DNA from 4 places in the Streptomyces sp. DSM 41931 genome. Region 3 is predicted to be linked to each of the others. Evidence: riboswitches for the same ligand, from Rfam matches in the RefSeq annotation. Region 3 holds a riboswitch; each other region holds the start of a gene.
The links. Region 3 has a riboswitch for cobalamin ahead of ACP7TJ_RS06890 (cobalamin biosynthesis protein). Riboswitches for the same ligand answer to the same signal wherever they lie in the genome.
Positions count from the first base shown of each region.

Region 1: it holds a riboswitch for cobalamin, as region 3 does, so the genes downstream of both, ACP7TJ_RS09405 (prenyltransferase/squalene oxidase repeat-containing protein) here and ACP7TJ_RS06890 (cobalamin biosynthesis protein) in region 3, are expected to answer to the same signal.
Region 2: it holds a riboswitch for cobalamin, as region 3 does, so the genes downstream of both, ACP7TJ_RS29560 (ABC transporter substrate-binding protein) here and ACP7TJ_RS06890 (cobalamin biosynthesis protein) in region 3, are expected to answer to the same signal.
Region 4: it holds a riboswitch for cobalamin, as region 3 does, so the genes downstream of both, ACP7TJ_RS25690 (energy-coupling factor ABC transporter permease) here and ACP7TJ_RS06890 (cobalamin biosynthesis protein) in region 3, are expected to answer to the same signal.

Region 1 is NZ_CP189902.1:2,001,878-2,007,618, forward strand. Features, by position in the region: gene ACP7TJ_RS09395 (TetR family transcriptional regulator) at 1-218, shown strand, start outside; gene ACP7TJ_RS09400 (endo-1,4-beta-xylanase) at 481-1,881, shown strand; cobalamin riboswitch at 2,006-2,141, shown strand; gene ACP7TJ_RS09405 (prenyltransferase/squalene oxidase repeat-containing protein) at 2,253-3,473, shown strand; gene ACP7TJ_RS09410 (SCO2322 family protein) at 3,470-4,144, shown strand; gene ACP7TJ_RS09415 (energy-coupling factor transporter transmembrane component T) at 4,137-5,321, shown strand; gene ACP7TJ_RS09420 (ABC transporter ATP-binding protein) at 5,318-5,741, shown strand, end outside.
Region 2 is NZ_CP189902.1:6,458,756-6,464,496, forward strand. Features, by position in the region: gene ACP7TJ_RS29555 (FecCD family ABC transporter permease) at 1-875, opposite strand, end outside; gene ACP7TJ_RS29560 (ABC transporter substrate-binding protein) at 893-1,918, opposite strand; cobalamin riboswitch at 1,947-2,135, opposite strand; gene ACP7TJ_RS29565 (ferric reductase-like transmembrane domain-containing protein) at 2,283-3,263, shown strand; gene ACP7TJ_RS29570 (DUF1254 domain-containing protein) at 3,425-5,017, shown strand; gene ACP7TJ_RS29575 (HAD family hydrolase) at 5,023-5,741, shown strand, end outside.
Region 3 is NZ_CP189902.1:1,435,652-1,441,392, forward strand. Features, by position in the region: gene ACP7TJ_RS06875 (class II aldolase/adducin family protein) at 1-417, opposite strand, end outside; gene ACP7TJ_RS06880 (inorganic phosphate transporter) at 573-1,817, shown strand; gene ACP7TJ_RS06885 (hypothetical protein) at 1,852-2,073, shown strand; cobalamin riboswitch at 2,237-2,377, shown strand; gene ACP7TJ_RS06890 (cobalamin biosynthesis protein) at 2,497-3,438, shown strand; gene ACP7TJ_RS06895 (cobyric acid synthase) at 3,435-4,946, shown strand; gene cobN (cobaltochelatase subunit CobN) at 4,943-5,741, shown strand, end outside.
Region 4 is NZ_CP189902.1:5,578,216-5,583,956, reverse strand. Features, by position in the region: gene ACP7TJ_RS25700 (ABC transporter permease) at 1-824, opposite strand, end outside; gene ACP7TJ_RS25695 (ABC transporter substrate-binding protein) at 845-2,437, opposite strand; cobalamin riboswitch at 2,629-2,811, shown strand; gene ACP7TJ_RS25690 (energy-coupling factor ABC transporter permease) at 2,842-3,552, shown strand; gene ACP7TJ_RS25685 (energy-coupling factor ABC transporter substrate-binding protein) at 3,549-3,920, shown strand; gene cbiQ (cobalt ECF transporter T component CbiQ) at 3,928-4,677, shown strand; gene ACP7TJ_RS25675 (energy-coupling factor ABC transporter ATP-binding protein) at 4,674-5,534, shown strand; gene ACP7TJ_RS25670 (hypothetical protein) at 5,551-5,741, opposite strand, start outside.

The sequences.
Region 1 (5,741 bases), 570 kb from region 3:
TCTTCCGGCGGACGACGGCGATCATCCTGGACGCGACGGACCTGGCCGACCCGACGCCCGAACAACTGTCGGCGGTGCGGGTGATCGGGCACACCTGGCACTCGACGCTGATCACCTGGCTGTCGGGGCGGGCCTCCATCGAGCAGGTGGGCGCGGACATCGAAACGGTGTGCCGGCTGATCGACCTGACGGCGCCGCCGCGCTCCCGGCAGAGCTGACGAAAATTTCGAAAGCGCTTCCGCCCCCGGTCGCCCACCTCCCTCACCGGCCCCTCTTCGTCCAGGTCCATATCCGGCGTGCGCGAACGGTTGACCACCCGTTCCGCCCTCCGTATCGTCACCGCAGCCATTCGGAGCCGAGTCCGAAATTTTCGTACCGCAGTACCGCAGTGCCGCAGGCAGTGTCATCAGCGCCACCCCCACCGCACCACGCTCACCCGATCCGCACCACGGGACCCGCCGGAGAAGGGATGACATGCGCATGATCGGAAAGGGAACGACAGAGCCACACAGGAGAGCCGGAGGCGCCGTCCCCCGCGCGCGGCGCCGGCTGCGCGCGGCCCTGAGCGCCGCCACCACCGCCCTGCTGACCGCGGGCGCCCTCGCCGCGCTCCCCCAGGGCACCGCCCACGCCGCCGACACCCTGGGCGCCGCCGCGGCCGAGAAGGGCCGCTACTTCGGCGCCGCCGTCTCCGCGAACCACCTCGGCGAGGCGCAGTACGTGGCCACGCTGAACCGCGAGTTCAGCTCGGTCACGGCCGAGAACGAGATGAAGTGGGACGCCCTCGAACCGAGCCGGGGCTCCTTCAACTTCAGCCGCGCGGACCAGATCTTCGACCACGCCAAGAGCCAGGGCATGGACGTCCGCGGGCACACCCTGGTCTGGCACTCACAACTGCCGAACTGGGTGTCCCAGTTGGGCGCGAGCGACCTGCGCACGGCGATGAACAGCCACATCACCCAGGTCATGACCCACTACAAGGGCGAGATCCACTCCTGGGACGTGGTCAACGAGGCGTTCCAGGACGGCGGCAGCGGCGCCCGGCGCTCCTCGCCCTTCCAGGACAAGCTGGGCGACGGCTTCATCGAGGAGGCGTTCCGCACCGCCCGCGCGGCCGACCCGAACGCCAAGCTCTGCTACAACGACTACAACACCGACGGCGTCAACGCGAAGAGCAATGCCGTCTACACCATGGTCCGCGACTTCAAGGCCCGCGGCGTGCCGATCGACTGCGTCGGCTTCCAGTCCCACTTCAACCCCAACTCCCCCGTCCCGTCCGACTACCAGGCCAACCTCCAGCGCTTCGCGGACCTCGGCGTGGACGTCCAGATCACCGAGCTGGACATCGAGGGCTCGGGCCAGGCCCAGGCCGCCGACTACGGCAACGTCGTCCGCGCCTGCCTGGCGGTGAGCCGCTGCACCGGCATCACGGTGTGGGGCATCCCGGACAAGTACTCGTGGCGGGCGAGCGGCACCCCGCTGCTGTTCGACGACAACTACAACAAGAAGCCCGCGTACGACGCGGTGCTGAGCGCGCTGGGCGGCGCCCCCGGCGGCGACCCGGGGGACCCGGGTGACCCGGACGCGGCCTGCACCGCCGCCTACACCACGGCCGAGCAGTGGAACGGCGGCTACAACGGCAGGGTGACGATCACCGCGGGCCGCTCCCCGATCTCCGGCTGGAGCGTGACCCTCACCCTGGGGTCGTCGCAGCAGGTGGTCTCGGTGTGGAACGGGTCACCCACCTACAACGGCAACGTGATGACCGTCCGCTCCACCTGGAACGGCTCGCTGGCGGCCGGCGCCTCGACCAGCTTCGGCTTCACCGTCAACGGCTCCGCCACGTCCCCGCCGCAGATCGGCGCCTGCACCGCCTCCTGACGTACCCGCACCCCCCTCGGCCCGCACCCGTCCCTCGGGTGCGGGCCGTCTCACGGGTGCCGTGACCCTCGTCACCTCCCGCGTCCGTGCCTCTCCCCGCGCACGCGGCCGCCCCGGACGCCCGTTCTACGGGCGGGTAGAGTGGCCGCGTCGTATCACAGCCGTACGGGGGGAAGCCGGTGCGAATCCGGCGCTGACCCGCAACCGTGAGCCGTCCTGGAGACGGTGAGCCGGAATGCCCCGCACGGATCGTGACCGGCTCACGTGCCCGGCATCCCGCCGGCGCACGGGCACCGTCGAGGTATACGGAGCCGAGCCGCCGGGGTGTCCCGCGCTGCCCGGCCCTCTTCAGGGAGAGGCACCCGCCCGTCATGAACGTCCGCCGCAGCGCAGCGGTGCTGGCCGCCGTCGCCGTCCTCGGCGCCGCCGCACCGGCCGCAGCCGACTCGTCCCCGTCGCCGACCCCGCAGCCGCTGCCGTCCGCGCTGTACGGCGACACCGACCCGCAGTACGACGGGGTGTGGCGTCAGTCGCTCGCCCTGCTCGCCCAGCACGCCGCCGGCGCCGAGCCGCCGAAGGCCGCCGTCGGCTGGCTGACCGGCCAGCAGTGCGCCGACGGCTCGTTCGCGCCGTTCCGGGCCGACCCGTCCGTCGCGTGCGACGCCAAGACGATGGTCGACACCAACCAGACCGCCGCCGCCGTGCAGGCGCTCGCCGCGCTCGGCGGCCACGACGCCGTCATCGGGAAGGCCGTCGGCTGGCTGAAGTCCGTGCAGAACAAGGACGGCGGCTGGGGCTACACCGCGGGCGGCCCCAGCGACACCAACTCCACGTCCGTCGTCGTCGGCGCGCTCGCCGCCGCCGGTGAGAAGCCGGGCGAGGTGAGGAAGGGCGGCAAGTCCCCCTACGACGCGCTGCTCGGCCTGGAGCTGCCCTGCACCGGCGAGGGCGCGGGCGCGTTCGCGTACCAGCCGGAGAAGGACGGCTCGCTGACCGCCAACGCGGACGCGACGGCGGCGGGCGTGCTCGGCGCGCTCGGCCGGGGCCTGCTGGTCGAGCCCGGCAAGGGCGACGGCGCGGCGGCCGGCTCCTGCGTCAAGGCGACCACCCCGGAGCAGGCCGCCGCCAACGGCGCCGCCCACCTGGCCGGCGAGCTCGCCGCCAAGGGCTACCTGCTCGCCGCGACGCCCGGCGCCGAGGACCAGCCCGACGTCGGCAACACCGCCGACGCGGTGGTCGCGCTCGCCGCGCAGGGCGACACGGCCCAGGCGAAGAAGTCGTACGCCTGGCTGGAGAAGAACGCCGCCGACTGGGCCGCGCAGAGCGGGCCCGCCGCCTACGCGCAGCTCGTCCTCGCCGCCCACGCGACCGGCGCGGACCCGCGCGACTTCGGCGGCACGGACCTGGTGAAGCAGCTCCAGGCCGCCGGCCCGGCCGCCCCGGAGAAGACCACGAAGGCGGCGGAGGAGGCCGAGGACGAGAAGGACGCGGACTCCCCGTTCGGCGTCTGGTGGTTCGTCGGCGTCTGCCTGGTCGCCGGCATCGGCATCGGCTTCCTGGTCAGCAACCGCGCCAAGAGGCAGCAGTCGTGATCCGCCGTGCCACCGTGCTGTTCCTGGCCGCGCTGCTCCCCCTGCTGGCGGGCGCCGGCCAGGCCCAGGCCGCCGGGTACCGCTACTGGTCCTTCTGGGAGCGGGACGGCTCGGCGTGGACGTACGCCACCGTGGGTCCGTCGCTGTCGCGGCCCGCGGACGGCGACGTCCAGGGCTTCCGCTTCTCGGTCAGCGAGGACTCGGGCGACGCGGCCAAGCCCCGCGGCGCCGCCGGTTTCGACACGATCTGCGCGAAGACCCCCGCGAAGGACGGCACGAAGCGGGTCGCCCTGGTGATCGACTTCGGCACGCCCGGCGACGCCCCGTCCGGGGAGAAGCCGCCGGCCGGCCGCACGGCCTGCGCGCAGGTGGCGGAGGACGCCACGACGGCGGAGGCGCTGGCCTCGGTCGCCAAGCCGCTGCGCTACGACAGCAACGCGCTGCTGTGCGCGATCGCGGGCTACCCGGCGAAGGGCTGCGGCGAGCAGGTGGCCACGGACGGGAAGGACTCGTCCCCCACGGAGACCGCCGGGACCGCCGAGACCGCCGAGACCGCCGGGTCCGCCGAGGACGACGGCGGCTCCGGGCCCTCCGTGGGTCTGATCGCGGGCGCCGCGGTGGTGGTCGTGCTGGGCGCCGCCGCCGTCTGGCAGGTCCGTCGCCGTGCGTGAGGCACGCGGCTCCGGGCGTGCGGGCCTCGCCCGGCCGCGCCCGGAGCGGGGGACCCCGCCCGCCGGCGTCCCCGTCCCGCGTGCGCGCCGCGCCCAGCTGCACCCCGGCGCGTGGTGGCTGTGGGCCCTCGCGCTGGGCACCGCGGCGACCCGCACCACCAACCCGCTCCTGCTCGCCCTGCTGATCACCGTCTCCGGGTACGTCGTGGCCGTCCGCCGCCCGCACACGCCGTGGGCCCGCTCCTACGGCGCCTTCGTGAAGCTCGCCGCCGCCGTGCTGCTGCTGCGGCTCGCCTTCGCGGTCTTCCTGGGCTCGCCGATCCCCGGCACCCACACCCTGTTCACGCTGCCCGAGGTGCCGCTGCCCGACTGGGCGCAGGGCATCCGCCTGGGCGGCCGGGTCACCGCGGAAGGCCTCACCTTCGCCCTGTACGACGCGCTGCGGCTGGCCGCGCTGCTGATCTGCGTGGGCGCCGCGAACGCCCTCGCCAGCCCGTCCCGCCTGCTGAAGTCGCTGCCCGGCGCCCTGTACGAGCTGGGCGTGGCCGTGGTGGTGGCGCTGACCTTCGCGCCGAACCTGATCGCCGACGTACGCCGGCTGCGAGCCGCCCGCCGGCTGCGGGGGCGCCCCGACAAGGGCGTGCGCGGTCTGGTGCAGGTGGGGCTGCCGGTCCTCGAGGGCGCGCTGGAGCGCTCGGTGTCCCTGGCCGCCGCGATGGACGCGCGCGGGTACGGCCGTACCGCCGAGGTGCCGCCCGCAGTGCGGCGCACCACCGCCGCCCTCACGCTCGGCGGTCTGCTGGGCGTGTGCGCGGGGACGTACGGGCTGCTCACCGCCGAGGGCGGCAGTTACGGGCTGCCCGTGCTGCTCGTCGGGCTGGCGTCGGCGCTCGCGGGGCTCCGGCTCGGCGGGCGGCGCACCCTGCGCACCCGCTACCGCCCGGACCCGTGGGACGCCCGCGCCTGGCTGGTCTCCGCCTCGGGCGCCGCCGTGGCGGCCCTCCTGATCCTGGCCGGCTCGCTGGACCCCGGGGCCCTGCGCCCCGGCGTGGTCCCGCTGGAGCCGCCCACCCTGCCCCTGTGGCCGGCGGCGGCCGTGCTGCTCGGCCTGCTGCCCGCCTTCGTCACCCCCGCCCCCGAGGCGGCCCCCGACCCCCGCAAGGAGCCGACGACGTGATCCGCTTCGAGAACGTGTCGGTGACCTACGACGGCGCGGCGCGGCCCGCCGTGCGGGACGTCGACCTGGAGGTCCCCGAGGGCGAACTGGTGCTGGTGGTGGGCCCCTCCGGCGTCGGCAAGTCGACGGTGCTGGGCGCGGTCAGCGGACTGGTGCCGCACTTCACCGGCGGCACCCTGCACGGCCGCGTGACCGTCGCGGGCCGCGACACCCGCACCCACAAGCCGCGCGAACTGGCCGACGTGGTGGGCACGGTGGGCCAGGACCCGCTGTCCCACTTCGTGACGGACACGGTGGAGGACGAACTCGCCTACGGCATGGAGTCGCTGGGCCTGCCGCCGGACGTGATGCGCCGCCGCGTGGAGGAGACCCTGGACCTGCTGGGCCTGGCCGATCTGCGGGACCGGCACATCTCCACGC
Region 2 (5,741 bases), 5.0 Mb from region 3:
TGCGGCATCATCAGGCCGACGAAGCCGATCGGCCCGGCCGCCGCGACCAGCACGCCCGTGACGAGGGAGAGCAGGACGAACAGCCGGGCGCGGAACCGGGCCACGTCCAGCCCCATCGTGGTCGCCGCCTCCTCGCCGGCCAGCAGCAGGTTCAGGCTGCGTGCCTGCGCCATGAGGACGCCGAGACCGAACACCAGGGCCGTGCTCGGCAGCCACAGCGTGCCCCAGCTGACGCCGCCGAGACCGCCGAGGGTCCAGGCGAGGACAGCGCGCGCCTCGTTGCCGCGGCCGGTGGTGAGCAGCAGCAGATCGAGGACCGCGGTGAGCACCGCCGCGACCGCCACCCCGGACAGCACCAGCCGCGACGAGGTGATGCGTCCGCCGGTGCGGGCGGTGGCGTACACGAGCAGAAGCGCGCCCAGGGCGCCCAGGAAGGCGGCCACCGACAGGGAGACCGGCCCGAAGAGGCTGACACCGAACACGATCACGGAGACCGCGCCGAGGGACGCCCCGGAGGAGACGCCCAGCAGGTAGGGCTCGGCGAGCGGGTTGCGCACCAGGGCCTGCAGGGCGGTGCCGATGACCGCGAGGCCGGCCCCGGTGACCGCGCCGAGCAGCACCCGAGGCGCCCGCACGTCCACCACGATGGTCTCCCGGGCCCGTGACCAGTCCGGCTCCCGCCAGCCGGCGCCCGCAGCATGCGTCACGATGCCCCACACCTGGCCGGGCGGCACGTGCACGGAGCCGATGGCGAGGCCCGCCGTGGCGGAGAGGACGAGCAACGCGGTGAGGAGCAGCAGCATGACGGCCGACAGCGTGCCTCGTGTTCCCGGCCCGGTGGCCTTGCGCCGTGGAACCGTCCGCCCGGTGGGCATGCCGGTGGCGGCCCGGTTCACCGGAAGCTCTCGGGGTGCAGCCCGCGGGCCAGGTCCTCGACCGCGTAGGCCGAGCGGATGCCGACCAGGGTGGCGGTCAAGGGCAGGACGACGAACCGCTTGTTCCTGACGGCGGGTACGTCGGCGAGGGCGGGCTGGGAGAGCAGGAACTCCTTCTTCTCCTTCACGCTCCCGGCGCCGGCGTAGTCGTAGATGGCGATGACTTCCGGCTTGCGCTCGACCACCTGCTCCCAGGAGACGTCGCCGAAGACGTCGTCGAGGTCGGCGAAGACGTTCTCGCCGCCGGCCAGCCGGATCAGCTCGGTGCCCAGGCTCTTGCCGCCCGCGGTGAAGGCGCTCTTGTCGCCGCTGTCGTAGACGAAGACGGACACCTCGGGCTCGCCCTCGACCTCGGCGGCGGCCTTGCCGACGCGGCCCTCGAGGTCCGCGACCAGCTCGTCGGCCCGGTCCGGGACACCGAAGACCGTGCCGATGGTGCGGATCTCCTCGTAGGTGTCCTTCATCGTCACCCGCTTCTCGCCGCAGTACTCACGGTTGAGGTAGGTGTCGATGCCGGCGTCGGCGAACGCCTTGCGGGAGCGGCCCTCGTTCTCGGCGAAGGCGCTGCCGTAGCCGCCGTAGACGAAGTCGGGTTCGGCGTCCAGGATCTTCTCGAACGACGGTTCCCTCTCCGCCAGTTCCGGGATCGCCTCGTAGTCCTTCCTCAGCTCGGGCAGGACGGCCGAGTCGGGGAAGGCGGTGCCGACCAGGCGGTCCTTCAGGCCGAGGGCGAGCAGGAGTTCCGCCGGGTGCTGGTGGATGGTGACCACCCTCGACGGCGGCTTGTCGTACGTCGTCCTCATGCCGCAGTTGTCGATGGTGACCGGGAAGCCCGAGGGCGCGGCAGTGGCGGCCTCCGCGTCCCCGCCGGCCCTGTCGGACGCACCGCACCCGGTGGTCAGCAGCACGGACGACAGAGTCACGGCAGCGGCCGTGGCACGAAGGAACCCGCACGTGCGGGCAGGGGTGAGCAATGGGAACACGTGAAGCCTCCTGGAGTCCGCGCTCCTTCGGACGGGCCCGCGACGGACCAGTGTCCTGACTCCCGGATCGACGTTTCCCACCGCCTTCCCGCGCGATGCGCAGTGGCATGTCGGAGGGGCGCTCCCCGGTCACAGTGGCGGGACCGTGCCGGATTCGCACCGGCTTCCTGTCTCCCGTCGCGGCGATGACCGGACGATCCTACGTTCCCCCAAACCGACGGCGAAACGGCGTGCGGAGCCGAGCACTTCTCATCGCTGCTCTGGCCGGATAACGGCTCCACCGATCACGCTCTCATCAGCCAGACTTGTTGCCTCACGCCACGTGAGCACCGCCGCTGCGGTGGCCCGTGCCCGGGAGGCCCTGATGACGTCGGACGTGAGGCCGGACGAGGACGGGGCGGTGACCCCGTCAGGAAGGCAGCGGCCTCCGGGTGACCGTGTCGCGCTGCGCGGCGATCTGCGGGCCGCCCTGCCCGACGCCGGCGCGGCGGTGACGGTCACCGTGCTCGTGTTCGCCCTCCTGTGGGCGCGCATGGAATCGGGAGCCTCCGACACCGTCGCGGTGATGCCGTTCATGGACGATCCCGGCACCTACTGGATGTACCTGCTCAGCCAGGCGTTCGGCTGGTCCGCCCTGCTGTGGGCCTGGGGCACGGTCATGCTCGGGCTGCTGCTGTCGGGACCCCGCCCCGCCCGGCTGCCGGTGTCGAGGCAGGTACTGGAGCGCTGGCACCGCACCACCAGCCTGACGACCATGGCGCTGATGTTCGCGCACGCGCTGATGTTCGCGGCCGAACTCGTACGCTACGAGACGAAGGTGGACTGGGCGGAGCGGGTGTGGGCGGCCTTCGCGGACACCTTCGTGCCGGGCTGGTACGACTCCGGGACCGGCCGCGTCGCCATCCCGATCGGCCAGGGCGCCCTGTACCTGGCGGTCCCGCTCGGTTTGCTGTTCTACGTCCGGCATCGCATCGGGGCGAACACCTGGCGCCGCCTGCACCGCTTCGTGATCGTCGTGTACGTGCTGAGCGTCTGGCACACGCTGCTGTACGGGACCAACGTCTGGTACGGGGAGTGGCCGCGCACCGTGCTGTGGCTGCTGCAGCTCCCGGTCGCCCTGCTGTTGCTGCTCCGTCTGCTGCGGCCCGCCCGGCGAGCCGAACGGCTGGGCCCGCCAGGCGGGGGCGCGGCCCGGCCGGGCTGGTGGGTGCGGGCGGCGGGACGGGTCGCCGTCGCAGCCGTCGTCGTGGGGCTGGTCGCTGTCGCGGTGTCCGGCCGTGACGGCGGGCGGGACCGCCCGACCCATCCGCCCGCGACGGCTCCCCACGCCCAGGAGACGGACTGACGGCGGGTGCGGCGTCCCGCAATGCTGTGTGCGTCGAGCGGATCCCTACCACGCACCGTTCCCGCGTGAGGACCCTCCGATGGCCTAGGCGCGGTGGTGGTCAGCGGTGGATGAGGCACATGGTCGGCAGGGCGGCATCTCCCCGAGAACGGAGCGATCCCTTGCAGCGCACCGCACAGATCTCACCCCGGGTCATGGAGTCGGTCTCGACGCCCGAGCGGGTCGAGACGCATGTGGGGACCCTGGAGTTCCCGCTGGGCGTGCCCACCGAGGAGACCGCGAACCGCCTCTACGACCATGTGGACCATGTGCGCGCGGTCAGCGCGTTCCTCGACGCCTATTCCGGCGTCAGCCTGTGGGCGGCCCGCCGGGGATTCCTGGAGGCAGGAGTCCAGGACCACGACGTCCTGCTCTTCTCGGAGTTCATGGATCCCAAGACACTCGTGCTCACCGGGAACGCCGACACCGTCTACTTCCTCACCTTCCTCGACCTGACCGAGGGCCCCGTGGTGGTGGAAGTGCCGCCCCTGGCCCTCTGTTTTCTCAACGACATGTGGTTCCGCTGGGTCGCTGACCCCGGCATGGCCGGTCCGGACCGGGGCGCGGGCGGCAGGTACCTCTTCGTGCCACCCGGTCACGAGGGCCCTCTTCCCGAGGGCGGGTTCTTCACGCTGCGGACCCGCACCACGCGGCTCATCCTGGGCGGCCGGGCGTTCCTGGAGGGCGACGACCCGAAGCCGGCGGTCGAGCGCATCAAGGAGGGCCTGCGCATCCACCGTTACATCCCCGGGTACTACGGAACCGGCATCGGGGAGATCGTCACCGGCGGCACGGCCCCGCCGCTGCCATGGACCGCCGAGACCTGGACCGCCGCGCTGCGCAGGCCCGACCCGCCGCGCTTCGTCGAAGGCTCCGGACTGCCCATGAACACCGTTCCGCCCGGGGACGCGACGTACTTCGACCTCGCGAGCGAACTCGTGCACGACCAGCCGGCCGAGGCGCTCGACCCCGAGATCGCCGGAGCGCTGGCCGCGGTCGGCATCGTCAAGGGCAGACCCTTCGAGCCGGACGCGCGGATGCGGGAGATCCTCACCGAGGCTGCCGCCGTCGGCAACGCCACGGCCCGCACCCTCGCCTGCCGTCCGCGTCCGGCCGAGGGGGCGCACTACTACGGCGCCTCCTCCCAATGGCTCAACGGCCTGCTCGTGTCCGGCCACGAGTTCCTGGCCCCGCCCGCGGACATCACCGACAGGGGCGTCGAGCTCCGCCCGAACGACGGCGCCCGGAAGCTCAACCTGCGGTCCTGGTGGTGGTACCTGGGCGTGGGCATCAGCCCGGCGTTCACGGCGCCACTGCCCGGCGTCGGCTCGCAGTACGTGTTCTCCATGGCGGATCAGGAGGGCCGGGCCCTCGACGGCGGCAGGTACTACCGACTGGTACTCCCACCGGACATCCCTGCCGCGAAGTTCTGGTCGGTCACCGTCTACGACAACCAGACGCGGTCGATGCTCGACACCCCGCAACGGTTCCCACGGGCCGGCAGCCAGGCCTATCCCACCCCGGCAGCGGTTTCCGGCGCGGACGGCACGACCACGGTGCACTTCGGACCCGACCGGCCCGACGGCGTGCCGGAGGGCAACTGGATCCGGACCACACCGGGCCGGGGATGGTTCGCGGTCCTGCGGCTCTACAGCCCGCTGCGTCCCTTCTTCGACAAGACCTGGCGTCCGGGCGAGATCGAGGCGGTGGACTGACCTCGATGGGCAGGACCCCGCTGGAGAGCTGGAACGACGGTGCCGCGAAGCAGGCGATCGTCGGCTTCGTGACGTCCGCCGCGACGGAAGGCTCGCCCGGCTTCGTCGCGCCGAGGGACCGGGTCGCCGTGTTCGACAACGACGGAACCCTGTGGACCGAGAAGCCCGCGCCGGTGCAGACGGCGTTCGTCCTCGGGAAACTGGCCGAGCGGCTGGAGGCGGACCCGTCACTGGCCCGCGAGCGGCCCTACCGGGCGCTCGCCGACCGGGACGAGTCGTACTTCCGCGCGCTGAACGACCAGGACCCCGACGCGGTGGCGTCGATGGCGGAGGCCGTCGGAGCGGCCTGGGAAGGCACCACCTTCGGGGAGTTCGAGGCCGAGGCCGCCCGTTACCTGGCGTCCTGGCGCCACGAGCGCTTCGGCGTGCCGTACTCCGGTCTCGTCTACCAGCCGATGCTGGAGCTGTTCGACTACCTCAGGGCGTACGGCTGGCGGCTGTTCGTCTGCTCGGGCGGCGGGCGCGACTTCATGCGGGTGATCTGCGAGGACACCTGGGGCCTGCCCAGGGAGAACGTGATCGGCTCGGCGCCGGAGTTCGCCTACCGGGACGGAGTGCTGGTCCGCCGGGCGGCCCTGCACGGGCCGGTCGCGCTCGGGCCGGGAAAGCCGGAGTACGTCCTCGCCCGCACCGGCCGGCTGCCGGGCTTCGCGGCCGGCAACGA
Region 3 (5,741 bases):
CGGGAGCTCGTCGACGAGCGTGGAGACCGCGGTGGCGTGCACGGCGTGCGTGTGGACGACGGCGCGCGCGCCGGTCGTGCGGTACACGGCCAGGTGGAGGGGCAGCTCGCTGGTCGGGACCAGCGTGCCGATCACCTGCCGGCCCGTGAGGTCCACCCCCGTCACGTCGGCCGGGGCGAGCCGGTCGTACGGGACGCCCGAGGGTGTCACGAGGACGGTGTCGCCGACCCGTACGGAGACGTTGCCGGAGGTGCCGACGACGAGGCCGTCGGCGACGGTGCGGCGGGCCGTCGCGACGAGCTCCGCCCAGGCGTCCGCCACCTCCTCGCCCGGCCCCGCGGAGCCCTCACCGCGCGTGCCCGGGACGCCACGCACAGCGCCCTCCGCTTCCTGTCCGGTCCGGTACTGGTCGGTCATGTGGAGATCCTGCCAGGAGCCCCGGCCGTGTGGGCTGGACGGCGGAGCGCACACCCCCTCTTCCGGTCACCGCGATGCCCGTTCCAGTTCATCTTCCGTTCACCCTGGTTACCTACGTTCGACCAGCCAATGACCTCGAACGATTGCCTGGGTAAATGGAAAGCTTCTCGCTGATCCTCGCGATTGTGGTGGTAACCGCACTCGCGTTCGATTTCACGAACGGTTTCCACGACACCGCGAACGCGATGGCAACGACCATTTCGACCGGTGCGCTGAGGCCCAAGGTCGCGGTGGCCATGTCCGCCGTGCTGAACCTTGTCGGCGCTTTTCTCTCGGTGGAGGTCGCCAACACGATCTCCAAAGGCCTCGTCGACGAGGCCGGTATCCGTCCCGAGGTCATCTTCGCCGCGTTGGTCGGCGCGATCCTCTGGAACCTCCTGACCTGGCTGGTCGGCCTGCCGTCCAGCTCCTCGCACGCCCTCATGGGCGGTCTGATCGGCGCCACGGTCGCCTCCGCCGGCTTCGGCGCGGTCCACGGCGACGTCCTGGTCACCAAGGTCCTGATCCCCGCGATCGCCGCCCCGCTGGTGGCCGGCCTCGCCGCGATGTTCGCGACCCGGCTCACCTACCGCATGGGCCGCAACGCCGACGCCAAGGCCTCCGAGAAGGGCTACCGCGCCGGGCAGATCGCCTCGGCCGGCCTGGTCTCCCTGGCGCACGGCACCAACGACGCCCAGAAGACGATGGGCATCATCACCCTCGCCCTGGTGGCCGGCGGCACCCTCGCTCCCGACTCGGACCCGCCCATGTGGGTCATCCTCTCGGCGGGCATCGCCATCGCGCTCGGCACCTACCTCGGCGGCTGGCGCATCATCCGCACCATGGGCAAGGGCCTGACCGACCTCCAGCCGCAGCAGGGCTTCGCCGCCCAGACCAGCGCCGCGACGGTCATCCTGGCCTCCTCCCACCTCGGCTTCTCCCTCTCCACGACGCACTCCGTCTCCGGTTCCGTCATGGGCGCCGGCCTCGGCCGCAAGGGCGGTGTCGTCCGCTGGTCGACCGCCACCCGGATGTTCGTCGCCTGGGGTCTGACCCTGCCGGCCGCCGCCCTGGTCGCGGCGATCGCCGAGTGGGTGTGCGGCTTCGGGAACTGGGGCACCGCCGTCGTGGCCGTCTTCCTGATCGCGTCCAGCGCGGCCATCTGGAAGATCTCCCGGCGCGAGGTCGTCGACCACACCAACGTCAACGACCACGAGGCCCCCGGCGCGGAGCCGGCCGGCGTGGTGACGCAGGCGATGGCCGCGGTGACCCCGCCCCCGGCGGGCACCGTGAGCGACGAACTCGCGGCCACGATCCCGGCCCCCAACGACCCGGCCTCACCGGCCAGGACCTCCGTCTGACCGCGACGGCCCGGAACGAAGGAAGAAGAGCACCATGAAGATCGACTGGGCGGCCCTCGGTTCCGTCTTCGGCGTCAGCCTCGTGGTCACCGTCGCCCTGGTGGCCCTGTTCACCCTCGGCATCACCGGCCTGTCCCGCCGCGAGAGGGCCGCGGCCCAGGGCCAGTCCGCGGCCCTGGCGGTCACCGGCGCCTACGCATGCTTCGCCGCGTGCGCGGCGGCGGTGGGCTACGGGATCTACCTGATCATGGCCTGACCGCAGATCGTCCCCGTCCGGCGGGCGGTGCGGGAGTCCCGGCTCCCGCACCGCCCGCCGACGTGTGCGCGCCGTCCACCGGCCGTTCACGGCGTTCACCCACGTGAGCCCCTCTGTGGGCCTCGGCACACTTCAGCCCCGCAGGTCAACGGCAAGTTGACGGCCCTTCCAGGGGCATGGTGGACTGCCTCCGCCAATACGGCGGCAGGAGAGGAAGCCGGTGCGAATCCGGCGCGGTCCCGCCACTGTCACCGGGGTGTCCACCCCGGGAGCCAGGAACTCTCGCCGCCGGTCTCGTCGAACCAGGGCGCGGACACCCTGAGTGAGGACATATCGCCATGCGCGGCAGCCTGCCGAGGTCGACCAGCGACACCCCACCCCCCTTCGGGGCCGTAACCTCCGGATCCGTCACCGGCTGAACCCATGGGTGCCGATCGCGTGTTCGCGTACGGCGCCGCCGCCGGCCTCCTCGGCGACCTGCTGCTCGGCGATCCCCGCCGTGGGCATCCGGTCGCCGCGTTCGGGCGGGCCGCGGCTGCCGTGGAGCGGGTGCTGTGGCGGGACGACCGGGGCCGCGGGGCCGTGCACACCGCCGTGTGCGTCGGCGGCGCCGTCGCCCTCGGAAGCCTGGCCGCCCGCGCCGTACGCCGTTCCCCCGCCGCTTCCGTCGCCCTGACCGGCGTCGCCACCTGGGCCGTCGTCGGCGGGACCTCGCTGGCCCGGGAGGCGCGTGCCATCGCCCAGGCCTTGGAGGCCGGTGACGTCCAGGCCGCCCGGGAGCGGTTGCCGCACCTGTGCGGACGTGACCCGCAGGCCCTGGACGCCGACGGCATCGCCCGCGCCGTCGTGGAGTCCGTCGCCGAGAACACCTCCGACGCCGTGGTGGGCGCCCTGGTGTGGGGCGCGGTCGCCGGGGTGCCGGGTCTGGTGGGCTTCCGGGCCGTCAACACCCTGGACGCGATGGTGGGGCACAAGTCGCCCCGTCACCGCCGCTACGGCTGGGCGTCCGCCCGTCTCGACGACGTCGCCGGCTGGCCGGGCGCGCGTCTGACGGCCGTCCTGGCCGCGCTCACCGGGCCGGACCCGCGCGGTGCGGTACGGGCCTGGCGCGCGGACGCGGGCAAGCACCCCAGCCCCAACGCCGGTCCCGTGGAGGCGTCCTTCGCGGGCGCGCTCGGCGTGCGGCTCGGCGGGACCCTCTCCTACGGCGGGCGGGTCGAGCACCGGCCCGTCCTCAACGGCGGCGGACGCCCCGTCGCCGTCACCGACATCGACCGGGCGGTGCGCCTGTCGCGGCGCGTCGGCTGGCTGGCGCTGGCGGCCGGTGTGGCCGCGCGGCGCGTGCTGAAGGGACGTGCCACGTGAGCGGTGGCGGACTGCTGGTCGCCGGGACCACCTCGGACGCCGGCAAGAGCGTGGTCACCGCCGGGATCTGCCGGTGGCTGGTGCGCCAGGGGGTGAAGGCCGCGCCGTTCAAGGCGCAGAACATGTCGCTGAACTCGTTCGTCACCCGCGAGGGCGCCGAGATCGGCCGCGCCCAGGCCATGCAGGCGCAGGCGTGCCGGGTGGAGCCGACGGCGCTGATGAACCCGGTGCTGCTGAAGCCGGGCGGCGAACGGTCCAGCCAGGTGGTGCTGATGGGCCGCCCGGTCGGCGAGATGAGCGCCCGCGGCTATCACGGGGGCCGTCAGGAACGGCTCCTCGGCACCGTCCTGGACTGCCTGGAGCAGCTGCGGAACCAGTACGACGCGGTGATCTGCGAGGGCGCCGGGAGCCCGGCGGAGATCAACCTGCGCCGCACCGACATCGTGAACATGGGCGTCGCCCGCAACGCCGGTCTGCCGGTGCTCGTCGTCGGCGACATCGACCGGGGCGGCGTCTTCGCCTCCTTCTTCGGCACGGTCGCCCTGCTCTCCCCCGAGGACCAGGAGCTGGTCGCCGGGTTCCTGGTGAACAAGTTCCGCGGGGACGTCTCGCTGCTGGAACCGGGCCTGGAGATGCTGCACGGACTGACCGGGCGGCGCACCTACGGCGTGCTGCCCTTCCAGCACGGGCTGGGCATCGACGAGGAGGACGGTCTCAGGGTGTCGCTGCGGGGCGCCGTGCGGGAGTCCGCGGTGGCCGCGCCGGCCGGCGAGGAGCTGCTGCGGGTCGCGGTGTGCGCGGTGCCGCTGATGTCCAACTTCACCGACGTGGACGCGCTGGCCGCCGAGCCGGGTGTCGTGGTGCGGTTCGTGGACCGGCCGGACGAACTCGCCGACGCCGACCTGGTGGTCGTGCCGGGCACCCGCGGGACCATACGCGCGCTGCGCTGGCTGCGCGAACGCGGACTGGCGGACGCGCTGGTGCGGCGGGCCGCCGAGGGCCGGCCGCTGCTGGGCGTCTGCGGCGGCTTCCAGCTCCTCGGCGAGCACATCGAGGACGACGTGGAGAGCCGCGCGGGCCGCGTGGACGGGCTCGGCGTGCTGCCCGTACGGGTGCGGTTCGCGCGTGAGAAGACCCTGGCCCGCCCGGCCGGCGAGGCCCTGGGTGAGCGCGTCGAGGGGTACGAGATCCATCACGGGGTCGCCGAAGTGCTCGGCGGGGAAGCCTTCCTGGACGGCTGCCGGGTCGGCTCCACCTGGGGCACGCACTGGCACGGCGCGCTGGAGTCGGACGGGTTCCGGCGGGCGTTCCTGCGCGCGGTCGCCGAACGCGCGGGACGCCGTTTCGTGCCGGCCCCCGACACCTCCTTCGCCGCGCTGCGCGAGGAGCAGCTCGACCGGCTCGGCGACCTGATCGAACAGCACGCGGACACGGACGCGCTGTGGCGGCTCATCGAGTCCGGCGCGCCACCAGGACTGCCCTTCATTCCACCGGGAGCGCCCGCATGAGCACTGTGTTGTTGTTGTCGACCGCCGACACGGACCTGCTGGCGGCCCGGGCCTCCGGCGCCGCCTACCGCATCGGCAATCCCACCCGCGTCGACGTCGCGGAGGAACTGCCCGCGCTGCTGGACGGCGCGGACCTGGCCGTGGTGCGGCTGCTGGGCGGCAGGCGCGCCTGGGAGGACGGACTGGCCGCGCTGAAGACCTCCGGCATCCCCACGGTGCTGCTCGGCGGGGAGAGCGTGCCGGACGCGGAGCTGATGGCCGAGTCGAGCGTCCCGGCGGGCGTGGTGGCCGAGGCGCTGCGCTATCTCGTCGAGGGCGGCCCGGAGAACCTCGCCGAGCTGGCGCGCTTCCTGTCGGACACGGTGCTGCTGACCGGCGAGGGCTTCGAACAGCCCCGCAGGATGCCGGAGTTCGGCGTGCACGGGGAGCGTCCCGTCGTACCGGGCCGTCCGACGGTCGGCGTGCTCTTCTACCGCGCCCACGAACTCAGCGGCAACACCGCGTTCGTGGACACCCTGTGCGACGCGATCGAGGCGCGCGGCGCCAACGCGCTCGCCGTGTACTGCGGTTCGCTGCGCGGCGCCGACCCGGAGCTGTACGAGCTGCTGGGGCGGGCCGACACGCTGGTCGCCACCGTGCTCGCGGCCGGCGGCAGCCACGCCTCGCAGGCGTCGGCGGGCGGCGAGGAGGAGGCCTGGGACGTCGGCGCGCTCGCCGAGCTGAACGTGCCGGTGCTGCAAGGTCTGTGCCTGACGACCTCGCGGGCGGCCTGGGAGGAGTCCGACGCGGCCCTCT
Region 4 (5,741 bases), 4.1 Mb from region 3:
GCCGAGGCGATGCCGGGCCAGCTGAAGACGGTCTCCACCAGCAGCGCCCCGGTGATGAGTTCCGGCACCCGGGAGCCGATGAGCGTGAGCACCGGCAGCAGTCCGGAGCGCAGGGCATGGCCGAGCAGCACGGTGCGTTCGCTCAGGCCGCGCGCCCTCGCCCCGCGCACGGGGTCCTCCGCGAGGGCGTCGCCGACGCCCTGACGGACGTACAGCGTGAACCAGGGCAGTTGGGAGACGGCGAGGACGCCGGCGGGGAGCACCAGGTGCTGGACCAGGCCGCCGAAGGTCACCCGGTCGCTGCCGGTGTCGGTGAGGCCGCCCGCCGGGAGGACGTCCAGCTGGAGGGCGAACAGCCAGACGGCGAGCAGGGCGATCCAGAAGACCGGGGCGGCCTCCAGGACGTACGCGGCGGAGGTGACCGCACGGTCCACGAGGGAGCCGGGGCGGCGGGCGGCGAGCACGCCGAGCACCGTGCCGAGCAGCACGGCCGCGGCGAACGCGACGGCGCACAACAGCGTGGACCACACCAGGCGTTCGCCGATGACCTCGGCCACCGGCTGGCGCATCACCGCCGAGAGGCCGAGGTCGCCGCCGAGGGCGGAGGTCAGCCAGTCCCACCAGCGGGCGGTGAACGGCCGGTCCACGCCGAGGTTGTCCCGCAGCCGGTCCAGGGTCTCCTGGTCGGCGCCGAGCGCGGCGGTGCCCGCGTACGCCTTCACCGGGTCGAAGGGGGACGCGGCGGCCACGGCGAAGACGCCGAAGGTGACGACGAGGAGCACCGGCACGGCGTACAGCGCGCGGCGCGCCGTGAGCCGTGCCATGGCGCGCCAGGGGGCGTGGGTCATGGCGTGGGCTGCCAGTCCTCGACGTTCCACCAGGGTCCGGCGGCGAAGCCGTGCTCGTGCGGCTCGGTCTGGGTGGTGAGGCCCTTCCAGCGGTCGGCGAGCACGTACAGGTGGTCGATGTGGGTGAGGAAGGTGTAGCCGGGGTTCTTGACGAGGGCGCGCTGGAGGGCGGCGTAGGCGGCCTTGCGGGCCTCGGGGTCCTGGGTGCGGCGGCCGGTCTCCAGGGCGCGGTCGACGGCCGGGTTGTCGTAGTGGGCCATGTTGTTGAAGCCGTCGCCGGCGAGGGAGGAGTGCAGCATCGTGTAGAGCCCGAAGTCGGGGTCGCCGGTGCTGCCGAAGCCCGCGAGGACGGCGTCCCGGTGCATGCGGGGCTCGATGACCTCCCAGGTGGCGCTCTCCACCCGGACGTCGATGCCGGCCTTCTTGGCGTCGGAGGCGTAGGCGAGGGCGTGGTCCTGGCGGACCTTGTCGCCGGAGGGGTAGTACAGCGTGAAGCGGGCGGGGCGGCCGTCCTTGGCGCGGACGCCGTCCTCGCCCTTCGTCCAGCCGGCGGCGTCGAGGACGCGGCCGGCCTCGGCGAGGTCGCGCGGGCGCTCGACGTCCTCGGCGAACCAGGGGTCGTCGACGGGCAGCGGGCCGTAGGCGGGGCGGCCGGCGCCGTCGAGGATCTTGTCGACCATGGCCTGCCGGTCGACGGCGAGGTCGAGGGCGCGGCGGATCGCGGTGTCGCCGGTGACGGGGTTGCCGCTGGGGAGGGTGACGACGCGGACGTCGTAGGAGGTGGCCCGGTACGTCTTCTTGTCGTCGTCGCCCTTGAAGGTGGCGGCGAGGTTGGGCGGGAGGACCGCGCCGTCGAGGTCGCCGGAGCGGAGCCGGGTGGCGCGGACGTCGTCGTCGGGGACGATCGCCATGGTGAGTTTCTTCACCTTCGGGGCGCCGCCCCAGTAGTGCGGGTTGGCCTTGAAGGTGAGCTTCTCGCCCTTGCGCCAGTCGGCGAGGACGTACGGTCCGGTGCCGACCGGCTTGGTGTTGAAGGGGCCGGTGTTGGGGTCCTGCCCGCCGGCGACGTGCTCGGGGACGATCGGCAGCACCGTGCGGGCGGCGAACGGCGCGTAGGGGTGGTGGAGGGTGAAGACGACCGTGTCGTCGCCCACCGCCCGGACGTCCTTGACGGCCGCGAGTTCGCTCTTGGCGGTGTTGTTGGTGTCGTCGTCGAGCACCGTGCGGTACGTGAAGACGACGTCCCGCGCGGTCAGCGGCTTGCCGTCGCTGAACCTGACGCCCTTGCGCAGGGTGTAGGTGTAGGTGCGTCCGCCGTCCGTGATCCGCGGAAGTGCCGTGGCCAGGGCGGGTTCGAGGGTCATGTCGGCGGTGCGGGCGAGGAGGCCGTCGAAGAGCTTGGAGTTGCCGTCCTTGCCGTAGCCGAGGAGCGGGCTGAGGGTGTCGGGCTCGGTGGAGACGCCGATCACCACGGACTCGCCGGCCGCCGCGCCGTCCGCGCCGCCGGAGCCCGGTGCCGAGCAGGCGGCGACCGCCGCGGCCGTCGCCAGCACGGCGGCGGCGCCCCGTATGCGTCGTCGGGTCGTCATCGAACCTCACATCCCTGTTGCTGGAAAATCGCTCTTGCATATTAGTTGCAGGAAGACCTTGCCCAGGACGGCGGCCCCCCAGTCACCCCGGTCGCCGGGCTGCCCGAACGCGCAGGTGTGCGCCGGGTCCCGAGCCGCCGGGCGCCCTCCGCGCGCCCCCGTCGCCGCTTGTCACCGGACCGCGACGGGGACTACTGTCACCACGCCTTGGTGACGGGAAATCGGTGCGATACCGGTGCGGCCCTCGCCACTGTGATCGGGAAGTCCGGCTCCGGCCCTCACGGGCAGCCACTGGGTTCTTCGGGACCCGGGAAGGCGGAGCACGGGCGGTGGTACCCGTCAGCCAGGAGACCGGCCAAGGCGCGTCAACCATCCACGAGGTGCTGGAGAGGGTGTGCTGAGCCATGCACATTGCCGAGGGTTTCCTGCCTCCGGCGCACGCGGTCGCCTGGGGCGTCGTATCCGCGCCCTTCGTCGTCCACGGAGCCCGGTCGCTCGTCCGTGACGTCAGAGAACATCCCGAGAGCACGCTGCTGCTGGGCGCGTCGGGAGCGTTCACCTTCGTCCTGTCCGCGCTGAAACTGCCCTCGGTGACCGGGAGTTGCTCCCACCCCACCGGCACCGGGCTGGGCGCGATCCTGTTCCGGCCGCCGGTCATGGCGGTGCTCGGGACCATCACCCTGCTGTTCCAGGCGCTGCTGCTCGCCCACGGCGGGCTCACCACGCTCGGCGCCAACGTCTTCTCCCTGGCGGTCGTCGGCCCCTGGGCGGGGTACGGCGTCTACCGGCTGCTGCGCCGGTACGGCGTGCCGCTGATGGGCGCGGTGTTCTGCGGCGCGTTCGTCGCCGACCTGTCGACGTACTGCGTGACCAGCGTCCAGCTGGCGCTGGCGTTCCCCGACCCGGGCAGCGGATTCCTGGGCGCGCTGGGGAAGTTCGGCTCCATCTTCGCCGTCACGCAGATTCCGCTCGCGGTCAGCGAGGGGCTGCTGACCGTGCTGGTGATGCGTCTGCTGGTGCAGTCCAGCAAGGGCGAGCTGACCCGGCTCGGGGTGCTGGTCACCTCGGCGGCCGGCGGCAAGCGGGCCGAGTCGGCCGGGGCGGTGGCCCGGTGAGGCGCAACGCGAGGATCAACACCCTGCTCCTGCTGCTCGTCGCGGCCCTCGCCGTGATCCCGCTGGCGCTCGGGCTCGGCGACCACAAGGAGGAGCCGTTCACCGGGGCGGACGGCGAGGCGGAGACCGCGATCACCGAGATCGACCCGGACTACGAGCCGTGGTTCTCGCCGCTGTACGAACCGCCGTCCGGGGAGGTCGAGTCGGCGCTGTTCGCCCTCCAGGCCGCGATCGGCGCGGGCGTCCTGGCGTACTACTTCGGGCTGCGGCGCGGGCGCCGGCAGGGCGAGGCGCGGGCCCGTGAGCGGTCCGTCGCGGGGGACACGGACGCGGGGGCACGCACCGGCGCCGACGGCGGACGGGACTGACGGATCCGTGCTGCCGATCGACGCGGCGGCGCACAGCAGCCGCTGGCGCCGCCGACATCCCGTGGACAAGGCCGTCCTCGGCCTCGGCCTCACCGTCCTCGCGGTCTCGCTGCCCCCGTGGCCGGGCGCCGCGCTGGTGCTGGTCACCGCGCTGGTGCTGCTGCTCGGCCCGGCGGGGGTGCCGGCCGGGCGGCTGTGGCGGGCGTACCGGGTGCCGCTGGGGTTCTGCGTCACCGGGGCGCTGACCCTGCTGGTGCGGGTGGGCGGACCCGGCGGTTTCGTGTCGCCGGCCGAGGACGGACCGCTGCGTGCCGGGGAGTTGCTGCTGCGCACCTCGGCGGCCTCGCTGGGCGTGCTGCTGTTCGCGTTCACCACACCGATGTCGGACCTGCTGCCGCGGCTGGTGCGCGCCGGGGTGCCCGCGCCGCTCGTGGACGTGGCGCTGGTGACGTACCGGATGAGCTTTCTGCTGCTGGACTCGGTGCGCCGGGTGCACCGGGCGCAGGCGGCGCGGCTCGGGCACACCACCCGTGCGGCGGCCTGGCGTTCGCTCGGCGGGCTCGGCGCGACCGCGTTCGTCCGGTCCTTCGACCGGGCGGCGCGGCTGCAGACCGGGCTCGCGGGCCGCGGCTACGACGGCGCCCTGCGCGTGCTGGTGCCCGAGGCCCGGGTGTCCGCCCGGTTCACGGCCGCGAGCGGCGCGCTCCTGGCGGCGCTGGCCGCCCTCACCTTCGTACTGGAAAGGCCCCTGTCGTGAGCGGATCCGTGCTGGTGGCACTGCGGGACGTGTCGTTCGCGTACGAGGACGGGCCGCCGGTGTTCACCGGGCTCGACTTCGAGGTGCGCGAGGGACGGGCGCTGGCGCTGCTGGGCCGCAACGGCAGCGGCAAGACCACGCTGATGCGGCTGCTGAGCGGCGGACTGCGGCCCCACGGCGGGGAGTTGCTGCTGTCGGGCCGTGCGGTGCGGCACGACCGGAAGGGTCTGACGGTGCTGCGCACCACCGTGCAGCTGGTGGTGCAGGACCCGGACGACCAGTTGTTCGCCGCGTCCGTGGGGCAGGACGTGTCGTTCGGGCCGCTGAACCTCGGGCTGCCCGACGCGGAAGTGCGCGCGCGGGTCGCGGAGGCGCTGGAGGCGCTGGACATCGCCGCGCTCGCCGACCGGCCCACCCATCTGCTGTCGTACGGGCAGCGCAAGCGGACGGCGATCGCGGGCGCGGTCGCGATGCGGCCGCGGGTGCTGATCCTGGACGAGCCGACGGCGGGTCTCGATCCCGACGGCCAGGAACGGCTGCTGGCCACCCTCGACGGTCTGCGGGCGAGCGGCACGACGGTGGTGATGGCCACGCACGACGTGGATCTCGCCCTGCGCTGGGCCGACGACGCGGCGCTGCTCACCCCGGCGGGCGCCCACACCGGCCCGGCCCCGCAGATGCTGTCCCGCCGGGACCTTCTCACGGCGGCGGGGCTCAGGCTGCCGTGGGGCGTGGCGGCCGGGCTGTTCCTGCGGGCGCGGGGGCCGGCCGGCGGCACGGACGCCGGTCCCCGCACCCCGGAGGAGCTGGCGGCGCTGGCCGCCCTGCCGGAGTACGGGGACCGGAGGTCCGGCTGAGACCTCCGACGCGAGGTCAGCAGCCGCCGCAGTTGTAGTACGTGACGTCCCAGTGGTTGCCCTCGTCGGCGTAGACGTTGCCGGAGCCGGACCGCCACTGCGGGGCTCCGTCGCCGCGCACGCCGATGTAGGTGAAGGTGTTCTTGATGTAGTTCCCGACGCAGGTGGTCTTGGAGAAGTCGAGCTTGTAGCCGTTCCAGTGCGAGT